Regions from separate parts of the Streptomyces sp. NPDC017202 genome, predicted to be linked through region 2. Evidence: riboswitches for the same ligand, from Rfam matches in the RefSeq annotation. Region 2 holds a riboswitch; each other region holds the start of a gene.
The links. Region 2 has a riboswitch for cyclic di-AMP ahead of ACH4N1_RS07850 (peptidoglycan DD-metalloendopeptidase family protein). Riboswitches for the same ligand answer to the same signal wherever they lie in the genome.

Region 1 (3,844 bases), on a different contig from region 2:
GGTGCTCGGCACGTACTGCCTGGGCGGCACCCTCACCTCCCGGCTGGACCGCGTCCTGCGCGAGGAGAAGGGCTACACCTACGGCGTGCGCGCCTTCGGCCAGGTCCTCAGGTCCGCGCCGGACGGTTCGGGCGCCGCGATGCTCGCCATCAGCGGCTCGGTCGACACCCCCAACACCGGTCCCGCGCTGGAGGACCTGTGGAAGGTGCTGCGCACCCTCGCCGAGGGCGGTCTGACCGACGCCGAGCGGGACGTCGCCGTGCAGAACCTCGTCGGAGTGGCGCCCCTGAAGTACGAGACGGCCGCCGCCGTGGCGGGCACGCTGGCCGACCAGGTCGAGCAGCACCTGCCGGACGACTACCAGGCCACGCTGTACCAGCAGCTCGCCGCGACCGGCACCGTGGAGGCCACGGCGGCGGTCGTGAGCGCCTTCCCGGTGGACCGCCTGGTGACGGTCCTCGTCGGCGACGCGGCCGCGATCAAGGCGCCGGTCGAGGCCCTCGGCATCGGTGAGGTGAAGGTCGTCCCCGCGGAGTAGGAACGCGGACCGGCGGCCGTGAGGCCGCGCGCGGGAGCCCTGGTGGACGGATGTGCCACCAGGGCTCCTCGATGTCCGAATTGAGGGAGAGGCTGCCTGTCTGCCCTGTGGCATGCGCTACAAAAGCCGCGTTCTGTTTGGGTATTGAAGGCCGCCGCGTCTAGTTTCGACCGGGCTGTTCGTCAGGCAGTGCGCCGCGTCCGCGGCACCGGACAGTCATCGCCGAGTCCCCCCACGGCGCGAGCCAGGGGAGCCGGGGACCCAACCAGACAGTCCCTGGGGTGAATCGGACGCCCGCGCGAGCCGCGAGGGGGTCCGTAGGAGACCTTCCTGCTCCGAACCCGTCAGCTAACCCGGTAGGCGAGAGGGAAGGAAAGGACCGCTCAACTTCATGGCGTCCACTTGCGCCACCGGGAAGCACCGTCGTCCCAGCAGGATGAAGCGCACCACCGCCCGCGCGGCGGGCATCGCCGCGCTCACCACCACCGGCGTCATCGGCACCGTCGCCTCCGGCCCCGCCCTCGCCGCGGAGAAGGCCGTCGAGCAGACCGGCCTCATCCCGGTCGTCACCATCGGCGACACGGTCGCCGAGCGGATCGACGACCAGGCCGCCGCGCAGAAGCAGGCCGCCGTGGCGGAGGCCGCGCGCAAGGAGGCCGCCGCCCGGGCCGCGGCCAAGGTCGAGGCGGAGCGCGAGGCCCGGGTCCGCGCCGCCCGCGCGGCCGAGCGCGAGCGCCTGAACGCCTTCGTCTCGCCGATCAGCGGCTCCTACGTCTCCACCGGCTACCGGTCCGGCGGCTCGCTGTGGTCCTCCGGCAGCCACACCGGCATCGACTTCCACGCCGCCAGCGGTACCCCCGTGCACGCGGTGGGCCTCGGCACCGTCGTCGAGGCCGGCTGGGGCGGCGCCTACGGCAACCAGGTCGTGATCCGGATGAACGACGGCACGTACACCCAGTACGGCCACCTGTCGTCCATCAGCGTCTCGGTGGGCCAGAAGGTGGCCCCGGGGCAGCGCATCGGCCTGTCCGGCGCCACCGGCAACGTCACCGGCCCGCATCTGCACTTCGAGGCCCGCACCGGCGTGGAGTACGGCTCGGACATCGATCCGGTCGCCTACCTCCGCAAGCACGGCGTGAACATCTGACGACGTACGGCGACAGATCGTACGGCCCCGGCCCGCACGGCCGGGGCTTTCGTCGTTTCCGGGACCGTACTGTCCAAAAAATATCCCTGGATTCCGACCCGCCATCGGAAATTCCCGCTGATTGCAATAGAGTCACGGAAGGCGCGTCAATCGTCGACGTTTCACGGGGATTAAGGCGGAGGTCCGTCATGCGTATTCCGGCGCACTCGGTGTGCACGGCCATCCGGGACGACATCGTCGCGGGTGTCTACGAGCGCGGCAGCCGCCTCACCGAGGAACTCCTCGCGCGCCGCTACGGTGTCTCGCGCGTCCCCGTCCGGGAGGCGCTGCGCACGCTGGAGGCGGAGGGTTTCGTCGTGACGCGGCGGCACGCGGGCGCGTGCGTCGCCGAACCGACCGAGCAGGAGGCCGCCGACCTGCTGGAGATGCGCATGCTCCTGGAGCCGCTCGGCGCCGCCCGGGCCGCCCAGCGGCGCACCGAGGCCCATCTCAAGGTGCTGCGCGGCCTCGTCCGGCTGGGCCAGGAACGCGCCAGGCGCGGCAGCAGCGAGGATCTGCGCTCCCTGGGGGGCTGGTTCCACGAGACCCTCGCCCAGGCCTCCGGCAGCCACGCCCTGACCTCGACGCTCACCCAGCTGCGCCACAAGATCTCCTGGATGTACACGGTCGACGCGTCGGCCACCCCGGTGGAGTCCTGGGCGGAACACGGCGCGATCGTGGACGCGGTGGCGCGCGGCGACGGGGAACGCGCGCGGGCGGTGACGGCGCTGCACACCGAGCGCGCGACCTCCGCGCACCGGCTGCGCTTTCCGGGCGGTGACCGCCGGGACCGTGTGAGGACTTCGCAACACGTCGTCAACATGTCCGGCCTCCGGCATTAACACGAGGGCCGTATACAAAGAAGGTAATTCGGCGGAGAGGTATTTCCGCTGCCTTTTTCCGGCGCGCCCCCACATTTACGGTGGTGTGCCCTTCGCGTGCCCGTCGCATGCTCTTCGCGCGCCCTTCCCGGGGCCTGCGGAATATCCGTCACGCGCGGCCGGTGATTTCCGCCGGGCCCGCCGGGTCCCGGAAACGGCGGAGCCGCGCCGCCCGGACCGGGCGACACGGCTCCTGCCCGCTGCGGGTGGCAGCCGGCTCAGACGGTCTCGGGAAGCTCCTCGAGCCCCTCGGCGACCAGCTTCGCCAGACGGTCGAGGGCGACGTCCGCACCCTCGGCCTCGGAGGCGAGGACGATCTCCTCGCCGCCCTGGGCGCCCAGGCCGAGAACGGCCAGCATGGAGGCCGCGTTGACGGGGTTGCCGTCGGCCTTGGCGATCGTCACCGGGATGCCTGCGGCCGTGGCGGCCCGGACGAAGATGGAAGCGGGGCGGGCGTGAAGGCCCTCGGCCCAGCCGACGTTGACGCGGCGCTCAGCCATGTGATGCTGCCCTTCGGTGTTCAGGTTGTCTAGACCAGTGTTCCACACGTGAAGCGTGGGAGGAGAGGGCCGTGCGGCCCCCTCCCGGCGTGGTCGTCGGATCGCGGCCTCGATCCGACATCCGTCCTCCACAGACTGCCCCGCGCCGTTGTCGTACGCGAGCCGTACTCTGGGCCCCATGCAGAGCGCGTCGGACCGCCACGAGTACCCCGCCCACTGGGAAGCCGACGTGGTGCTGCGCGACGGCGGCACCGCGCGCATCCGCCCCATCACCGTCGATGACGCCGAGCGCCTGGTCAGCTTCTACGAGCAGGTGTCGGACGAGTCGAAGTACTACCGCTTCTTCGCGCCCTACCCGCGACTGTCCGCCAAGGACGTCCACCGCTTCACGCACCACGACTTTGTGGACAGGGTGGGACTCGCGGCCACGGTAGGCGGCGAGTTCATCGCCACCGTACGCTATGACCGCATTGGTGCCGACGGGACGGCCGCCTCGGCGCCGGCCGACGAGGCCGAGGTCGCGTTCCTCGTGCAGGACGCCCACCAGGGCCGCGGTGTCGCCTCCGCCCTCCTCGAACACATCGCGGCCGTCGCGCGCGAGCGAGGCATCCGACGCTTCGCCGCCGAGGTGCTCCCGGCCAACACCAAGATGATCAAGGTGTTCACGGACGCCGGCTACACCCAGAAGCGCAGCTTCGAGGACGGCGTCGTGCACCTGGAGTTCGGCCTCGAACCCACC
Region 2 (3,844 bases):
GGGCCTGTTCGCGCAGATGGTGGTCGTCCCGCTGCTCCAGCGGCACCGCATCCTCACCCAGGTCTCCGGCGACCATCTGGAGGTGATCAAGCTGATCCCGCCGCTGGTCGTGGGGGAGCGGGAGGTGGACCGGTTCGTGGACGCCTTCACCGAGGTGATGGACGACGCGCACACGGGTGGGGGACTCGTCTGGGACTTCGGCCGGACGCTGATCAAACAGGCGGTGGCCAACCGGTAGGGAAACCGGTGGAGCGATCGGTGGACCCTCCCCGAGGGCTCTTTGCCTCTCAGGCAATAAATTTGCCGCAGAGGCAAAGTTCCGGCTGAATGAAGGTATGAGCCACCCCACTTCCGAGGAGGCCGGGCCCGCTCCCGGGCCGGTGGACGACCTCGGCGTCGTCGCGCCGCAGCTGCGCGCCCTGCGCCGGCGCGCCTCCCTCACCCTGGAGGCCGCGGCCCGCACGGCCGGGCTGTCGCCGGCCCACCTCTCCCGGCTGGAGACCGGGCAGCGCCAGCCCTCGCTGCCGATGCTGCTCGCGCTCGCCCGTGTCTACGGTACGACCGTCTCGGAACTGCTCGGCGAGAGGGTCGCCGACCGGGACGCCGTCGTGCGCGCCGCCGACATGGAGCCCACCCACGCGGGCGGCTGGACCTACCGGCAGTCCGGCGCGCCGGGGCGGGGCATGCAGGCGCTGCACGTGCAGGTGCCCCACGGCTCGCAGGGCGACATCGTGCGGGTGCATCCCGGCGAGGAGTGGCTGCACGTCCTGCGCGGGCGGCTGCGGCTGCGCCTCGGGGACGCCACCCACCTGCTCGGGCCCGGCGACAGCGCGCACTTCGACTCGCTGACCCCGCACCGCATCGCCGCCCAGGACCCCGACGGGGTCGACCTGTTGTTCGTCCACACCCTGTTGCAGAGCCCGACGGCCGCCCTGTGCCTCGGCCCCACCCCTGGAGAGACGCCATGACCGACATGGAGGAGAAGTTCCCCCGGAGCCTGTGGATCCGGCTGATCATCTACATCGCGGTGGGGCACCTCTTCGCCGGGTTCCTCTGGCTGCTGTTCGAGGTCGGCGCCAAGCAGTAGGCGGCGGGGGACCGGACGCCGGGGGTGCCCGCTCAGTCGAGCAGGCGCTCCCGGAGCCGTTCGCGGGTCTCCGGGGCCAGACCGAGGCCCTGCTCCAGATAGGCCTCGACACCGCCCCAGGTGTCCTCGATGGTGTGGAACGCGGCCGCGAGGTACTCCGCACGGGCGTCGAACAGGGGGCTCAGCAGCTCCATGACCTCGGCGGAGTACGCCTCGGGGGAGGTGCCGTTGCGGCGCACCTTGTAGCGGCGGTGCTTGGCGTTGGACTCCAGGTAGTCGGCCAGGATCGCCTCCTCCTCCACGCCCACCGCGAGCAGCGTCACGGCGATGGACAGGCCGGCCCGGTCCTTGCCCGCCGCGCAGTGCATGAGCGCCGGGACGCTGTCCTCGGCGAGGGAGTGCAGCACGCGCGAGTGCTCGCCCGTGCGCTCCGTCACGATCGAGCGGTAGGAGGCGATCATCCGGCCGGCCGCCTTGCCGTCGCCGAGGATCTCCCTCAGCTGCTCGATGTCGCCGTCGCGGACCATCTTCCAGAACTCGGCCCCGTCCGCCGGGTCGGAGAGCGGCAGGTTCACGTTGCGCACGCCCGGCAGCTCGACGTCCGGGCCCTCCAGCCTCTGGTCCGCCGCGTTGCGGAAGTCGAAGACCGTGTGCAGGCCCAGCGAGGCCAGGAACGCGGCGTCCTCGTCGGTGGCGTGCGCGAGATGTCCGCTGCGGAACAGCACACCGTGGCGGACCCGTCGGCCGTCGACGGTCGGCAGGCCGCCCACGTCCCGGAAGTTGCGCACTCCGGCCAGCTCGGGCTCGGTCGACGGGATCTGCTGCGTCACGGGGGCTCCTCCCGGTCGTCGGTCCCGGCCGGCGCGGCTCGACGTGGCCACCGGAACACTTCCCTGACCATACGACATGGATGCCTGGGGCAAACGGGTCCTCGACCAGGCCTTCGAGACCGCCGCCGACCCTGTTCGAGACCTGCGCCGAGCCTGTTCGAACCGAGGGTCCGGCGCGCGGTCCGCCGGCGGAGGTCCCTCCTGGAGGGCCGATCGGTGCGCACCCGGCACATGGTGACCCTGACGCGCTGGTTGTCCATTCACGCCGCATCTGGGCGTTCTGTCCGAATTGAATCCTTCATTCCAACTCGCTGTGGAATAAGGGGCTCTGGGGACCTGTCACGTGAGCAGCGTCATATCCGTGACCGTGAGTCGCCTGTCATGCTCACGTAATACGGTGGTTTTCCAAGGCTGTTCATCGGAAAACCGGCCCCTCGATTCACGGAAAGTGACCGGGAATTCCCGCCGGGGATCAAGAGAAAGCCTCGACGAGTACAACCTTCGCTTGTCCCTGTGCGTCGTGGTCGCTTACGTTCCAGACCAATCCGGACGGACGCCCAATCCTGCCGCCGCCCGGAGCCCGCACACTCACCCGTGAACGGCAGGAGCGGGGGACCCACAGGCAGTACCGCCTGTTCCGGTCTCCGGAACGGCTAGGGGTACAGCCGCGCCCCGGCGCGGCCGGACATCTCCAGTCCGCACCCGACAGCTCACCTCGCAGGCGCCGGAGAGGAATTCGCCATGCCCGCCAAGGGTAAGCACCGCCGTCCGAAGCCCCAGCGCTTCACCCGCTCCATCGCCGCCGCCGGAACCGGCGGCGCCGCGCTCGCCCTCCCGCTCATAGGGGCCACCGGTGCGCACGCCGCACCGTCGCAGTCGGCGACGCAGGCGGTCTCCGCGGCCTCCGCGCTCTCCGCCGCTCCGGAGAAGGCCGTCCAGGCCGTTCCCGTGACGCAGAAGTCCGCGAAGTCCGCCACGACCTACACGGTGCGTTCCGGCGACTACCTCTCCAGGATCGCGGACGAGCAGAACGTCAGCGGCGGCTGGACCCGGCTCTACGCGGACAACCGTGAGGCCGTCGGGGACGACCCCTCGCTGATCCACCCGGGTCTGAAGCTGTCGATCGGCGAGAAGGCCGCGACGGGCGCGACGGGCACGACCAAATCGCCGTCCGGTTCGTCCGGTTCGTCTGGTTCCTCCTCCTCGAAGCAGTCCTCGGGCTCCACCGCGAAGTCGTCGGCGTCCTCGAAGTCGTCCTCCTCGGACTCCACGAAGCCGTCCTCCTCGAAGGCGTCCACCACGCAGGCCGCCGAGAACACCGCCGCCGCCACCGGCTTCGCCCTCCCGGTCTCCGGCGCGACCGTCGGCACCCCGTACAAGATGTCCGGCAGCATGTGGTCCAGCGGGTACCACACCGGTGTCGACTTCGTCGTCCCCACCGGCACCTCGCTCAAGGCCGTCGGCGCGGGCACGGTCGTCTCCGCGGGCTGGGGCGGCGCGTACGGCAACCAGGTCGTCATCAAGCTCGCCGACGGCTTCTACGCCCAGTACGCCCACCTGTCCTCGCTCTCCGTCTCGGCCGGCCAGTCCGTCTCCGCCGGCCAGCAGGTCGGCCTCTCCGGCTCCACCGGCAACGTGACCGGCCCGCACCTGCACTTCGAGATCCGTACCGGTCCCGACTACGGCTCGGACGTCGACCCGGTCGCCTACCTCCGCTCGCACGGCGTCTCCGTCGGCTGACGCACCGTCCGACCTGCTGTCCGACGCGCCGCCGAAGGCCGGCCCCCGATCCCCGGGGCCGGCCTTCGGCGTTCCCTTGCCCCCCGGAGCCGTTTCCGGATCGACGGCTTCCGGACGCGGTCGTCGCGCGGCGCGAGCGACGAGGGCCTTATTCCCGCATTGGCCAAGTCTTTAGGAGTGGCTTATC
Region 3 (3,844 bases), on a different contig from region 2:
CGTCGAGCGCGAGCGCGATCTGCTCGCCGGGGACGTAACCCGCCTGCTTGATGGCCTCGATGATGAGGTCGAGCGCGGCGCGGTTGGACTCCAGGTTCGGGGCGAAGCCGCCCTCGTCGCCCAGGCCGGTGGACAGGCCCTTGGTCTTCAGCACCTTCTTGAGGGTGTGGTAGACCTCGGCGCCCCAGCGCAGGGCCTCGGAGAAGGACTCCGCGCCGATCGGGGCGATCATGAACTCCTGGATGTCCACGTTGGAGTCGGCGTGCGAGCCGCCGTTCAGGATGTTCATCATCGGAACGGGCAGCAGGTGCGCGTTCGGGCCGCCCAGGTAGCGGAAGAGCGGGAGGTCGCTGGCCTCGGAGGCGGCGTGGGCGACGGCGAGGGAGACGCCGAGGATGGCGTTGGCGCCGAGGGAGCCCTTGTTGTCGGTGGCGTCCAGGTCGAACATGGCCTGGTCGATCAGGCGCTGCTCGGTGGCGTCGTAGCCGACCAGCTCGGGGCCGATCTGCTCGATGACGGCCAGGACGGCCTTCTCGACGCCCTTGCCCTGGTAGCGGTTCGGGTCACCGTCGCGGAGCTCGATGGCCTCGAAGGCGCCGGTGGAGGCGCCGGAGGGGACGGCGGCACGACCCGTGCTGCCGTCGTCGAGGCCGACCTCGACCTCGACCGTGGGGTTGCCTCGGGAGTCCAGGATTTCCCGGGCTACGACGACGTCGATGGACGGCACGAGCATCTCCTTCTTGGGATGTGACGCTGGTTGTGCGGGGCGCGGGCGGGCCGTGTGGAGGCCTTGCCGAGCCTTGCGACTAGAGCCTAACCGCCTCGGGGCGTCGGTCGGCCGACCGACCGTCCCGTGGACAGGGAGACGGTACCCATTGTTTCAGCCCGGAACAAAGGGGGTGGCCAACAGAAGGCGGCGAACGGGAAAAGAAAACCCCGCCCGGGTGCGTACGGGGGAACACGCACCGGGGCGGGGGGACCGTGGGGACGGGGGCTCCCTCACGAGGCTCTCGGCGTGACCGCCTCGGCCGTGAGGGGGCCGCGGTCCGGCCGGGAGCCGGAGGTCACTTCAGGTGCAGCTGCTGACCCGGGTAGATGAGGTCGGCGTCCTGGACGATGTCCTTGTTCAGCTCGAACAGCTCGGCCCAGCCGCCCTTGACGCCCTGCGCCTGGGCGATGGAGCTGAGGGTGTCGCCCGTGGCGACCTTGTACTCGCCGTCACCCTTCTTGACCTTCTTGCCGGTCGGGGTGGTGACGGTCTTCTGGGACTTGGCCGCCGGGCGCTCGGCGGAGCGGGAGGCGCTCTGCTTCTCGGTGGAGCGGGTGGTGGTCTCCGAGGAGGAGGAACCGCCGGCCGAGGAGCCGCCGGCGGACGAGCCGCCGGTGGAGCCCGAGCCGCCGTTGTACGCGGCGCCGGACAGGCCCACGCCGCAGACCGGCCAGGCGCCCTTGCCCTGGCCCGCGAGGACCTTCTCGGCGATCTGGATCTGCTGGGACTTCGAGGCCTTGTCGGCGGTGCCGGCGTACTGCGTGCCGCCGTACGCGGCCCAGGTGGAGGCGGAGAACTGCAGGCCGCCGTAGTAGCCGTTGCCGGTGTTGATGGACCAGTTGCCGCCGGACTCGCACTGGGCGACGGCGTCCCACTCGGAGGTGGTGGCGGCGGAGGCGTTGCCGGCCGCCATCAGCGGGGCGGCGATGGCGACACCGGTGACACCGGCGAGCGCGGCGGCGCGGGTGGCCCTGGACGGACGACGGTGCTTGCCCTTGGCGGAAAACAGCATGGTGGATCCCCTCACCGACGCCTGCGAGGTGAGCTGTCGGGTTCGGGCCGTGTGAGTTGCCCGGCCACTCCCGTCCGGGAGCACTGCTCCCGGGAGGTGTGGCTTCACCCCGAGCCGTTCCGGTCGACCGACCGGTGCGGCACTTACCTTGGGTCCCCCGCTCCTGCCTACGGCGCTTGACGCGACGACTGTTCCCGGGCTGCCACTGGCAGGATTCGGCGTTGCGACAGCCGGGGCTCGGGTTGCCGAGCGGTCACGACCGTAGACACGCGCTCGGCGGAATTTCAAAGACGATCACGCCTTCTGAGACTCATCCCACACTTTGATCAAAACGGACATTCAGCGCGAAGTGTGACGTGAACTCCCGCTGCTTTTCCCGTTTTTCCGCCCTATTCCACCCCTGTGTCGAGCGTCTGACCGGGGGTGATGTTGTTCGGGTCGGCGCCGATGGCGTCCTTGTTCTCGGCGTAGAGGGCGCGCCATCCGCCGTCGAGGTCAAGGGAGTCGGCGATGGAGACGAGGGAGTCGCCGTCGCGCACGACGTAGGTGCCCACCGCGCCGCCGGAGGCGCCCGCGGCGTGCCGGCCGGAGGAGGCGGTGGTGGTGCCGTCCGGCACGACCTCGTCGGCGGAGGTGCCGCGGTGGCGGCCGGAGGCGAGGGAGCCGGTGTCGACGAGGCTCCAAGAACCCGCCTCCTGGACCGACTTGTCCGAGTCGTCCACTTCGGGGGTGGCCGTGGGCGAGCCGCCGTCCGCCCCCGAGGTGCCCGCGTCGGCGTCCGCCGGCGCATCGGACTTCGAGGAGCCGTCCGGCTTGCCGGAGGAAGAGGACGAAGCGGACGGAGAGGTCTCGTCCGTGGCATCCGGGGAGGATTCGGCCGACGGGGAGGCCGACGCCCCCTTGCCGTCCGAGGAGTCCGAGGAGTTCGAGGAGCCCGAGGAGCCCGAGGAGTTCGAGGAGCCGGACGACCCCTTGGACAGGTCGGACAAGCCGGACGAAACGGAGGAGCCGGACGATTCGTCCGCCACCCCGGTGTCCAGGCTGCCCGCGCCGTTCTCCTTGCTGAGCCCGGACGTCAGCCCGCAGGTGCCCCAGGCGCCGACGCCCTGGTCGGCGAGGACCTTCTGCGCGACGGATATCTGCTGGTTGCGGCTGGCCAGGTCGGGGCGCTCGGCGAAGTCGAGTCCGCCGTACGCCTCCCAGTCCTTCTGACTCAGCGACAGGCCGCCGTACTCGCCGTTGCCCTGGTCGGCACTCCAGGAGCCGCCGGACTCGCACTCCGCCACCGTGTCCCACACCGTGCCGTCGGCCGCGCTCGCGCCGGTGGCGCCGAGCAGCGGGATGGCGATCGCGGAGCCGGTCACGCCGGCCGCGACGAGGAGGGCCGGAGCCTGGCGGGGGCGCCGGTGTCGACCGTTCCCGGAGAGCATGCAAGGGCCTTTCTCGAGACAGCAGTGCTTGCACGGGCCGCGAAACGGGGGCGCCGCGCTGACAGGTGAACGTATCGGCAGACGATCACTTGTCACAAGTTAATGCCGCGCAGATCACGTGAAGATCACAGAAGTGAGGAATGGTCACTTCTGCTTCGCCGTCCGGGCACATAACGGATGGTCAGCGGACGGCTGCGGGGGGTTCACCGGAAACGGCCGGGCCGAACCGCACGGGCAGGGTGCGCAGTCCGCGCATGATGAGACCGCCGCGCCACCTCAGGTCGGCCGGGTCGGCGTCCAGTCGCAGATCGGGCAGCCGGGTCAGGAGGGTGGCCAGCGCGGTCTGCCCCTCCAGGCGGGCGAGGGGGGCGCCCAGGCAGTAGTGGATGCCGTGGCCGTAGCCCAGGTGCTGGTTGTCGCGGCGGGACAGGTCGAGGACGTCCGGGTCGGCGAACCGCTCCGGGTCCCGGTCGGCGGCCGCCAGGACGACGAGGACGGCGTCGCCGGGGGCGATGTCCTGCCCGCCGACGGTCAGGGGCTCGGTGGCGAACCGCCAGGTGGCGAGTTCCACCGGGCCGTCGTAGCGCAGGAGTTCCTCCACGCCGGTCGCCAGGAGGTCGCTCTCGCCCGCGG
Region 4 (3,844 bases), on a different contig from region 2:
GCCGCCGCCCTGAAGGCCCCGCGCGACCTGCGTGAAGATCTCCTCCAGTTGCCCCACCTGCTCGGGCGTGAGCCGGTCGAAGAGCAGGCCGCGTACGGTCTCGACGTGACCGGGCGCCGCGCTCTCCAGGACCGCCATGCCCGCGTCCGTCAGGACCGCGACGCTTCCCCGCTTGTCCGACCGGCACTCCTCGCGCCGCACCAGCCCGTCCTTCTCGAGCCGCGTCACGGCGTACGTCAGCCTGCTGCGGGTGGCCTTCAGGTGTTCCGCCAGGTCGGTCATGCGCAGCCGCCGCTCCGGCGCCTCGGAGAGGTGGGCGAGGATGGAGTAGTAGGCGTGGGGCATGCCGGCCTCCTGCTGGAGCTGCCGGTCGATCGCGTCCTCCAGGAGGAGGTATCCGGCGATGTACGCGCGCCAGGCGCGCTGCTCCTCGGGGGAGAGCCAGCGGGTCGTCATGCGACCAGTGTAGTTTTGTTTCAAACTTGAACCAAGCTCGGCCGGGTCGCCGCCCCCGCACCGGACCCCGCTGCCCGCCGACCCCGGGGCGGGCCCCGCCGTGCCGCCGGACCCCGTCCCCGCCCGTTCACCAACCCCGCCCGTTCACCGACCCCGTCCCCGCCCGTTCACCAACCCCGCCCGTTCACCGACCCCGATCCCGATCCCGGAGAGACCCGCGCCGATGCCGTACCCGTACGTCCTGCTGTCCGCCGCCGTCTCGCTCGACGGCTACCTCGACGACACCGGCCCCGACCGGCTGCTGCTGTCCGGCCCGGCCGACTTCGACCGGGTCGACGAGGTGCGGGCCTCCGTCGACGCCATCCTGGTCGGGGCCGGCACGATCCGCGCCGACAATCCGCGCCTGCTGGTCAACTCGCCCGCCCGCCGCGCCGCCCGGGTGGCCGCCGGGAAACCGGAGTACCCCCTCAAGATCACGGTCAGCGGGACCGGCGAGCTGGACCCGGCGGCGCGGTTCTGGCACACCGGCGGTGAGAAGGTCCTCCTCACCACCGACGCCGGTGCGGACCGCGCCCGCGCCCTCGGCCTCGCCGCGGACGTCGTCCCGCTGGGCCCCGGCCTCGACTGGCGCCGGCTCCTGGAACACCTCCACGACGTGCGGGGCGTACGGCGCCTCATGGTCGAGGGCGGCGGCACGATCCACACCCAGCTCCTCCAGGAGGGCCTCGCCGACGAACTCCAGCTCGTCCTGGCCCCCCTGTTCGTGGGCGACCCGGACGCGCCACGGCTGTTCGGCCCCGGTGGCTACCAGGGCGGGCGCCTGCGGCTGGTGGGGACCCGGCGCATCGAGGACGTGGTCCTCATGTCGTACGAGCCCACCGCGCCCGGTGCCGGGCCGCTGCCCGCCGCCGCCGACCGGCACTGGCTGGCCCTCGCCTGCGAGCTGGCCGTCGCCTGCCCGCCGTCGCGGACCGCGTTCAGCGTCGGCGCGGTCGTGGTGGCGGCCGACGGCACGGAACTGGCGCGCGGCCACTCCCGCGAGGCGGGCGACCCCGTCGTCCACGCCGAGGAGGCGGCCCTCGCCAAGATCGACCCCGCCGACCCCCGGCTGGCCGGCGCGACCGTCTACAGCAGCCTGGAACCCTGCGCCCGGCGCTCCTCCCGGCCGGCCCCGTGCGCCCGTCTCGTCCTCGACGCGGGCGTGCGCCGGGTCGTGACGGCCTGGCGGGAGCCGGACACCTTCGTGACCGACGCCGACGGGAGCGGCCTGCTGGCCGCCGCGGGCGCGGACGTCGTCGTCCTTCCCGAGTACGAGGAGCGCGCGAAGGCGCCCAACGGCCATCTGCTCCGCCGGACCCCCTGACCGGCCCCCCGGGTCCGACCGTGGTTCTGAGCGTCCCCCGCGTGGCGTAGACTGGTGTCACACCGACGCGGGGTGGAGCAGCTCGGTAGCTCGCTGGGCTCATAACCCAGAGGTCGCAGGTTCAAATCCTGTCCCCGCTACTCAAGGCCGAGGGCCGGAATCCTGATCACGGGATTCCGGCCCTCGGTGCGTCAGGGCGATCTTTCCCGTCACGGATGGTGAGCGCCCCGGAGCCCTGCGCATAACATCTGAGTCACCATCAAAAACCCGGTGACTGCTGAAACGTCCGGGCGGCTGGTCAACTCGCCCGTTTTTCACCGGTCCTGGGCTGAAAGTCCAGGCCGTGAATGTTGTTGATCAAGCCGAACGGCTTGGAATCCCGCCCCCGCGTCTATTAACGTTCGATAACGCAGCGCGGTCGTCCCAGCCGTCACAAGAGGCGGCTCCGTGCGCACGCGTCGAATCCCGCAAGGGAACCGGGGAACCACCAACTTGGGGTGAATCGCGCGGAAGCCGCCGTACAGTCACGGCCGGTATACGCGCGTAGGAGACCTTCCCGCTCCGAACCCGTCAGCTAACCCGGTAGGCGACGGAAGGAAAGGAGTGCGCCCGCGTGGCGTCCAACCGGCCTGCCCCAGAAGCCCCCGCCGTGCCCGGCCAGCAGACCTTCGGCTACGGCACCTACCGCACCGACGAGGGCCCCTGGGAGGAATGGAACCCCACCGCGGACTCCGTTCGTCCGGTGCGCGGCAAGCACCGTGTCGCCAAGCAGCGCGGCGGACTCGCCCGCAGCTCCACCGTTCTCGGCGTCGGCGTCATAGCCGCAGTCGGCGGCGCTGGCATGGCCAGCGCCAACACCGGCAAGTCGCCCGTCTCCATCTCCATGCCCGACCTCCCCTCGGTGGGTTCCCTCATCTCGGACGATGACACCCCCGAGGAGACGGCGCCCGCGCTCAGCACCTTCGGCGCCTTCGGCACCGAGGCCGTCGCCGCCGACAGCACCGACAGCGGTGCCGACGCCGGAGAGGCACTGCGCAACCGGATCATGGCGCAGGCCGAGTCGCAGCAGACCCAGGTCGAGACCAAGGCGCAGGAGGCCGCCGAGGCCGCCGCGGCCAAGGCCGCCGCCAAGGCCGAGAAGGAGGCCGCGGCCAAGGCCGACGCCGCCAAGAAGAAGGCCGCCGAGGAAGCCGCCAAGAAGGCGGAGGCCGAGCGCCTCGCCGAACTGGCCAAGCAGTACGCGCTGCCGACCTCCTCGTACACGATCACCTCGACCTTCGGTCAGGCCGGCGCCTACTGGTCCTCCGGGTACCACACCGGCCTCGACTTCGCCGCTCCCACCGGCACGCTCATCAAGGCCGTGCACAGCGGCACCATCACCTCCGCCGGCTACGACGGGTCGTACGGGTACAAGACCGTGCTCACCCTCGAGGACGGCACCGAGATCTGGTACGCCCACCAGTCCTCCATCGGCGTCAGCGTCGGCCAGAAGGTCGCCACCGGCGACATCATCGGCCGCGTCGGCGCCACGGGCAACGTCACCGGGGCCCACCTCCACCTGGAGGTCCACCCCGGCGGCAGCAGCTCCGGCATCGACCCGGCCGCCTGGCTCCGGGGCAAGGGGCTCAACCCCTGAGACGCCGCCGGAGACCCTCCCGGAGCCCCGGACTTCCGCCGGGCGCCCCCGAGAGTCTCCTCCGGGGCCCCCGCCGGTCCCTGTCGGGGCCCCGGCCGGTCCCTGAGAGTCCCCTCGGGACCCTGCCGGGTCTCCCGAGGTCTTCCGGGAAGTGTCACGGGGGTCGGTGAGGTCTACGCCCGGATGTTTCCCGGATGTTCGTGAACCCCGGCCGGAGGCGCGGAATGCGTGCCTCCGGCCAGGGCGTTGTCATCGGACATGACTTCTCTGCGCAAGCTCGGCTCCTCCGGCCTCGAGGTCTTCCCGCTCGCCCTCGGCGGCAACGTCTTCGGCTGGACCGCGGACGAGGCGGCCTCCTTCGCCGTCCTCGACGCCTACGCGGCCGCCGG

Region 1: another riboswitch for cyclic di-AMP. It lies ahead of ACH4N1_RS24740 (M23 family metallopeptidase); the one in region 2 lies ahead of ACH4N1_RS07850 (peptidoglycan DD-metalloendopeptidase family protein).
Region 3: another riboswitch for cyclic di-AMP. It lies ahead of ACH4N1_RS10435 (transglycosylase family protein); the one in region 2 lies ahead of ACH4N1_RS07850 (peptidoglycan DD-metalloendopeptidase family protein).
Region 4: another riboswitch for cyclic di-AMP. It lies ahead of ACH4N1_RS04255 (M23 family metallopeptidase); the one in region 2 lies ahead of ACH4N1_RS07850 (peptidoglycan DD-metalloendopeptidase family protein).

The regions. Positions count from the first base shown of each region.
Region 1 covers NZ_JBIRNP010000014.1:63,455-67,298, forward strand. Annotated here, with positions in the region: gene ACH4N1_RS24735 (M16 family metallopeptidase) at 1-538, shown strand, start outside; cyclic di-AMP (ydaO/yuaA leader) riboswitch at 749-916, shown strand; gene ACH4N1_RS24740 (M23 family metallopeptidase) at 930-1,685, shown strand; gene ACH4N1_RS24745 (GntR family transcriptional regulator) at 1,874-2,566, shown strand; gene ACH4N1_RS24750 (HPr family phosphocarrier protein) at 2,824-3,105, opposite strand; gene ACH4N1_RS24755 (GNAT family N-acetyltransferase) at 3,284-3,844, shown strand, end outside.
Region 2 covers NZ_JBIRNP010000003.1:53,348-57,191, reverse strand. Annotated here, with positions in the region: gene ACH4N1_RS07870 (aspartate aminotransferase family protein) at 1-238, shown strand, start outside; gene ACH4N1_RS07865 (helix-turn-helix domain-containing protein) at 336-968, shown strand; gene ACH4N1_RS07860 (DUF6126 family protein) at 965-1,087, shown strand; gene ACH4N1_RS07855 (tyrosine-protein phosphatase) at 1,120-1,917, opposite strand; cyclic di-AMP (ydaO/yuaA leader) riboswitch at 2,497-2,654, shown strand; gene ACH4N1_RS07850 (peptidoglycan DD-metalloendopeptidase family protein) at 2,659-3,657, shown strand.
Region 3 covers NZ_JBIRNP010000004.1:82,568-86,411, forward strand. Annotated here, with positions in the region: gene eno (phosphopyruvate hydratase) at 1-733, opposite strand, end outside; gene ACH4N1_RS10435 (transglycosylase family protein) at 1,065-1,781, opposite strand; cyclic di-AMP (ydaO/yuaA leader) riboswitch at 1,785-1,966, opposite strand; gene ACH4N1_RS10440 (transglycosylase family protein) at 2,171-3,211, opposite strand; gene ACH4N1_RS10445 (cytochrome P450) at 3,393-3,844, opposite strand, start outside.
Region 4 covers NZ_JBIRNP010000002.1:19,603-23,446, reverse strand. Annotated here, with positions in the region: gene ACH4N1_RS04270 (MarR family winged helix-turn-helix transcriptional regulator) at 1-456, opposite strand, end outside; gene ACH4N1_RS04265 (dihydrofolate reductase family protein) at 680-1,819, shown strand; tRNA gene ACH4N1_RS04260 (tRNA-Met) at 1,886-1,959, shown strand; cyclic di-AMP (ydaO/yuaA leader) riboswitch at 2,266-2,425, shown strand; gene ACH4N1_RS04255 (M23 family metallopeptidase) at 2,433-3,455, shown strand; gene ACH4N1_RS04250 (aldo/keto reductase) at 3,714-3,844, shown strand, end outside.